DNA from 2 places in the Candidatus Weimeria sp. HCP3S3_B5 genome. Region 2 is predicted to be linked to the other one. Evidence: predicted binding sites of a transcription regulator. Region 2 holds the regulator's gene; the other holds the start of a gene.

Region 1 (3,423 bases), on a different contig from region 2:
TATGGGGCGCACCTTTTCTCAAGACCTATTGCGGTCCGTAGTACTGGGAAGAATCGAATCCCAGTATAAGCTGGAAAATATTCGGCAGGAAGATAAGTCCTACGGCGAATCCGCCTGATTTCCCGAATGCATGTGCAAGCTTTACTTCATAGATGATGCTTATCACGACATTTACGATCGGGATCAATAACAGAAGAAATAACAGACCGTTTCCCCATGCTATCTTGTACTGAACGTACAGATTATAGAATGGGATAAGACTCGCCCAGCCAGGCTCTCCGGCCTTTTCGAAGATCTTCCAGTTCGCTATGATCAGAAGAATATATAATACCAGACACCAAACCCAGTAGACAGCAAGTAATGCAAATAAGCCTTCCATTGCTTTCGTCCTCCTTTCTCTTAAAATTTGATTAAATTATAATCTTTTTGTAAACACACGTCAAGCTAAAGGTTTGTAAGTCCTGATAAAAAATGCTATATTAGATAAAGCGATTTACAGGAAAAGGAAGCGGAACTTATGAAGGTGATCTGCATTACAAATCATGAGCTTCTGCCTGACGGCAGACTGGGGGAGATGTCCTACAGGTCATGGAAGAAGGCCTATGTGGAGGAGATAAAGAGGATAGACTGCTGCGGTCCGGCAGCAGTAATAGTAAGGGAAAAGCTGCTGTCCGGAATAGAGTATACAGATCTCTATCAGGCACTTTCTCGGGACTCCATTACAGAGCAGACAGAGCTTATCTGGCATGATCATTACGAGGCGCTGCGGCTTTTTATGAGATTCCACAGGAGATCTGAATGGCCGGCATCCGTATTCTTCTCAGGACGTGAGGCGGGTGCTATTCCTGATGCGGATCTAAGAGAGCTAAAGAGAGACGGGATCAGATTCGGACTGCCATGCCACAGTATGATCGAGCTTAAGGACGCACTCTGCGCAGGAGCTGACTTCATTACTGCAAGCCATATCTTTAATACTGCCTGCAAGATAGGAAAGAGGCCGAAGGGTCTTGACTTCCTGAGGGAGGTTTCGTCTGCGGTGACTATACCTGTCATAGCCCTTGGAGGTATAGATGTATCAAATGCCGCATCATGTATCGAGGCCGGAGCAGCCGGAGTGGCTGTCATGTCTCTTGCGATGAGGGAAGACAAGGCTGCTCTTAGGGATCTTATAGCCCTGAAATGAGTTGTATTAATATTCAGAAAATTACGACTTTGCTTTTTTTGCGTTTTACCCTTTTAATATTCTCTGGAATGTATTATCATATATCCAACGCACAATATATAGTGCTTTATAGATCAGACATAACTACACTTAGTTGTTGCATGAGTCCACAACTAAGTGATTTTTTCCTGTATGACCTGATGATGGGTTTGTCAGGATAAGGAAAGGAAGATTCTTTTTGATGGATACTATCGTAGTAAAGACAAATGTGATCAAGCGAAACGGCCGTGAGGTCAGCTTCGATGAACAGAAGATCATAAATGCCATAATGAAGGCCAACAAGGAGGTGGAGGGTATCCATCAGCTCAATCATGCCCAGGTTCAGGCTGTTGCTGACGGTATCTCAAGACAGGTGGCCGCTTCTCCCCATGCGGTAAATGTCGAGGACATTCAGGACCTCGTTGAGAAGGGCATTATGGAGATGAGATGCTACGAGGTAGCCCAGAAGTATGTCAGATACAGATACAAGAGAGAGCTTTCCCGTAAGTCCAATACGACCGACAATGGTATACTTGCTCTTATAGATCAGGTCAACGAGGAGGTAAAGCAGGAGAACTCCAATAAGAACCCGGTGATAAACTCAACCCAGAGGGACTATATGGCCGGAGAGGTATCAAAGGATCTGACCAACAGAGTCCTTCTGCCTGAGGATATAGTAAAGGCACATAAGGAAGGGGTAATCCATTTCCATGACGCCGATTATTTTGCCCAGAGAGAGCATAACTGCGATCTGATAAATCTCGAGGATATGCTTCAGAACGGAACGGTCATATCAGAGACCATGATAGAGAAGCCGAAGAGCTTCTATACTGCCTGCAATATAACAACACAGATAGTAGCTCAGGTGGCCAGCAACCAGTACGGAGGCCAGTCCTTCTCCCTGGCTCACTTAGCTCCATTTGTGGATGTGAGCCGTCAGAAGATAAAGAAGCAGGTCATTGCTGAGAGAGAGGAGATCGGAGATGATCTCGATCCGGAAAAGGTCATGAAGGTTGTTGACCATCGCCTTCAGTCAGAGATCGAGTCGGGTATACAGACGATACAGTACCAGCTCGTTACCCTTATGACTACAAACGGCCAGACTCCGTTTGTGACTATGTTTATCTATCTTGATGAGGTGCCAGAGGGGCAGACCAGGGACGATCTGGCCCGCCTGGCAAAGGAGGTCTTCCGTCAGAGGATCCAGGGCATAAAGAATGAGAAGGGAGTCTGGGTGACTCCTGCCTTCCCTAAGATCATCTATACGCTTGATCAGGACAATATAGAGGAGGGCAGCCCTTACTATGATCTGACAAAGCTTGCCGCAGAATGTACAGCCAAGCGGATGGTGCCTGATTATATTTCCGCCAAGGTCATGAAAGAGCTTAAGGGTGATGTATATACCTGTATGGGATGCCGTTCCTTCCTTACTCCAGACAATGAAAATAATGACGAGGGACTCTGCAATGCAGGAAATAAGTCCGGAGCTCTTGACTACAAGGAAGGTGAGCACAAGTATTACGGCCGCTTCAATCAGGGAGTCGTCACCATAAATCTTGTTGATGTGGCCTGCTCCGCTGTAAAGGAAGCAGAGGAGAAGGGCACAGACAGATTCGAGGAGTTCGAGCGGATCTTTGACGAGAGGCTTGAGCTCTGCCACAGAGCCCTTCTCTGCAGACATAACCGTCTTATGGGGACATCATCAGACGTGGCTCCTATACTCTGGCAGCACGGAGCTCTTGCCCGCCTGAAGAAGGGTGAGAAGATAGACAAGCTTCTTTTCGGGAATTACTCAACTATCTCACTCGGCTACTGCGGTATCTCTGAGATGACCTATGAGATGACAGGCGTAAGCCATACTGATCCTAAGGGCAAGGAATTCGCACTCAAGGTCATGAGGCATCTGAATGATAAGTGTGCAGAATGGAGAAAGGCTGAGAACATCAGCTATTCTCTTTATGGGACTCCTATGGAGTCGACGACCTACAAGTTCGCCAAGTGCCTGCAGAAGAGATTTGGTATCATACCTCATGTGACCGACAAGAACTATATCACCAACAGTTATCATGTCCATGTGACAGAGGAGATAGATGCATTCAGCAAGCTGAAGTTTGAATCGGAGTTCCAGAAGCTTTCTCCGGGAGGAGCCATAAGCTATGTGGAGGTTCCTAACCTTCAGACCAATATACCTGCTGTTCTATCTATAATGAAGTATATCTATC
Region 2 (3,423 bases):
TGCAGCGAAAAAAAGGGGCAGCTTCCTTTTCTGCGACAGATTTTTGATGAAGGCTCTCTACAAAAATGAGGCTGACATAGACGATATGACTGAGCGGATACTTACCATGGCAATGATGAATTCCTCACGCGATCAGATAAGCGAGGCAGAGCTTTGGACAGTAGGATTTTCTGCTGAGAGCACTCCGGTCATAGATACACTAGCGCATGCTGCCTCAGAAAGAGGCATACATCTCTCCCTGAGATCTACCCAGGATGGTAAGCCGGATAATATGCTCAGGTCCATCACGCCTGAAAAGAGTGTGATACTGGCTGTAGCCGACGGCACCAGCAGAAAGAAGGATCTCTCTCTTCTGTCGGAGATGCTTATCACAAGGAAGGCAGATTATCTGGGGATGGTGGAGATTGTGAGGGGTTAAGATATTAGAAAGATGAATGGCACATCGCGCAAAGCCCGTAAATATAAGGATTTTTAAGGAGATATAAGAAGAAATGAAACTAGGAATCGTCGGACTTCCCAATGTCGGGAAAAGTACTCTTTTCAACTCGCTGACCAAGGCCGGCGCACTCGCAGCTAATTATCCATTTGCTACGATCGACCCGAATGTAGGAGTCGTAAATGTCCCGGATGAGCGTATTGAAAGGCTTACCGAGATGAACCACAGCAAGAAGAAAATCCCGGCTGTGATAGAATTCGTAGATATTGCCGGACTCGTAAAGGGAGCCAGCAAGGGTGAGGGACTGGGAAATCAGTTTCTTGCCAATATAAGGGAATGCGACGCCATAATCCATGTTGTGAGATGCTTTGATGATTCAAATATAGTCCATGTAGATGGTAATATAGATCCTAAAAGGGATATAGAGACTATTAACCTGGAGCTGCTGTTTTCGGATATGGAGGTCTTAGACCGCCGCTATGCCAAGATAAAGAAGCAGTCAGCAATGGATAAGAGCCTGCGTCCTGAGGTCGCTCTTATCGAGAGACTTAAGCCTTTCCTTGAGGAAGGAAGGATGGCCAAGGCATTTGCCTGTGATAATGAGGATGAGGAGGCCCTGCTTAAGGGCTATAATCTGCTGACCGCAAAGCCTGTGATCTATGCGGCCAATGTCGCAGAGGATGATCTGTCAGACGACGGGGCATCGAATCAGTATGTAGGGGCTGTAAGGGAGTCAGCAAAGGAGGACGGATCGGAGGTATTCGTAGTAAGTGCCGAGATAGAGCAGGAGATCTCTGAGCTTGATGATCCGGAGGAGAAAAAGGAGTTTCTTGCAGACCTGGGACTTAAGGAATCAGGACTTGATAAGCTTATAAAGGCCTCATATTCACTTTTAGGCCTCATATCCTTCCTTACTACAGGAGAGGATGAGACCAGGGCCTGGACCATCACTAAGGGGACCAAGGCTCCTCAGGCAGCAGGCAAGATCCATTCAGACTTCGAGAGAGGATTTATCTGTGCAGAGACGGTATCCTATGATGATCTGATGAGCTGCGGATCCATGCAGCAGGCAAGAGAAAAGGGACTTATCCGTACAGAAGGGAAAGAGTATGTGGTACAAGATGGCGATGTGATCCTGTTCAGATTCAATGTCTGATACTATGAAAGGAAAGACGAAATGAAATGTCCGTACTGCGGCTCTGACAATACCAGAGTCATTGATTCAAGACCGGCTGATGACAATACATCCATAAGGCGCCGGAGACACTGTGACGACTGTAATAAGCGTTTCACGACATATGAGAAGGTGGAGACCATTCCTCTTATAGTGATAAAGAGGGACATGGGGCGCGAACAGTATGACAGGAGAAAGATCGAGAAGGGTATACTTGTAGCTTGTCATAAGAGACCTGTTTCTGCAATGGAGATAACTAAGATAGTAAACGAGGTCGAGAAGGATATCTTTGCAAGAGAAGAACACGAGATTCCTAGCTCAGTGATCGGGGAGATAGTCATGGACAAGCTTGTGAATGTAGATCCTGTGGCCTATGTCAGGTTCGCTTCAGTCTACAGACAGTTCAAGGATGTGAACTCATTTATGGACGAGCTGAAGAAAATGATGAAAGAGAAATAACAAGCGCTTGCATTTAGAGGTGCAATCGTGTAAAATATTTTAGTAAATTTTGAAAAGAATCAAGGAGGTTCAGATATGGTAACAGCCGGCGATTTCAAAAACGGCATCACGATCGAGTATGATAACGGAGTTTATCAGATACTCGAGTTCCAGCATGTTAAGCCAGGAAAGGGCGCAGCATTCGTCCGCACCAAGCTTAAGGATATTAAGAACGGAGGAGTAGTAGAGACCACTTTCCGTCCGACAGAGAAATTTCCGCAGGCACATATCGATAGAAGAGATATGCAGTATCTGTATAATGATGGCGATCTTTACTATTTCATGGATACTGAGTCATATGATCAGATCTCTCTTCCTAAGGAGGAGATCGGAGATTCTTTAAAGTTCGTAAAAGAAAACGAAATGGTAAAGATCTGCTCACATAATGGAGATGTATTCGCAGTTGAGCCTCCTCTTTTTGTTGAGCTTGAGGTTACTGATACTGAGCCAGGCCTTAAGGGCAATACTGCAACCGGAGCTACAAAGCCGGCTACATTAGAGACAGGCGCTGAGATCCAGGTTCCTCTTTTTGTAAATACAGGGGATAAGCTTCAGATCGATACCCGTACAGGAGAGTATCTGAAGAGAGTCTGATGGGAGATCGATTAGATGCAGTATGATGATATTCCTCTGAAGAAGCTTCTGTCTGACAGACAGGTTTTTGGAGTATTTGATGAGGAATTCCGTAACGGTGGATGGCTTGATGTGACAGCACTGATGGATTCAGAGAGCTGTTTTTCGGACCTGTACCGTGATGATACAGTTCCGGCTAAGGTCCTTGACCGGATAAAGCAGAGACTGACAGAATTATAAGAGTATTTATGGGACGCCCATGCGTCCCTGTTTTTTTATAAAGGAAGTTTAGATGAGTCGAACACCACTTGAGTGGAAGGAATTCTATACAAGCAGTTCCTTCTCTTCAAAATATGATTATTCCGGCCGGCTCGGAGCCTGGGTAGATGAGGAGGGAACTCATTTCGCCCTCTGGAGTCCAATGGCCCAGGAAGTGCATTTGAGGCTGTTTGAGCATGGCTCTAAGGAGGAGGACGGTACAGAGGATGATTGCCCTTCATCCGATTACAATATGATCTATGGAAAGAACGGAGTCTTTTCCATAAACAGCAAGAAGAATCTATCAGGAAAATACTATGATTATCTGATAAAGCATGAAGACGGAACAGTAGTCACTGTCGATCCTTATGCTGTCTCCTGCGGAGTAAATGGGCAGAGGGGCCAGATACTTGACCTTTCTACAACGGATCCTGACGGCTGGACAGAGGACAGACCTCCGGCTAAGACTCCTGAGACAGTGATC

Evidence for each region. The regulator NrdR, encoded in region 2, represses ribonucleotide reductase genes. The targets are predictions, from matches to a motif close to CACAANATNTTGTG.
Region 1: nrdD (anaerobic ribonucleoside-triphosphate reductase) is a predicted target of NrdR. The motif match lies at 1,274-1,287, and genes of this name have one in related genera.

Annotation. Positions count from the first base shown of each region.
Region 1 is NZ_JBQHVU010000002.1:5,262-8,684, forward strand. It holds gene ACTNCK_RS01310 (DUF5684 domain-containing protein) at 26-379, opposite strand; gene ACTNCK_RS01315 (thiamine phosphate synthase) at 518-1,183, shown strand; gene nrdD (anaerobic ribonucleoside-triphosphate reductase) at 1,404-3,423, shown strand, end outside.
Region 2 is NZ_JBQHVU010000013.1:55,428-58,850, reverse strand. It holds gene ACTNCK_RS07690 (hypothetical protein) at 1-418, shown strand, start outside; gene ychF (redox-regulated ATPase YchF) at 492-1,592, shown strand; gene nrdR (transcriptional regulator NrdR) at 1,614-2,069, shown strand; gene efp (elongation factor P) at 2,145-2,702, shown strand; gene ACTNCK_RS07670 (hypothetical protein) at 2,718-2,921, shown strand; gene pulA (type I pullulanase) at 2,974-3,423, shown strand, end outside.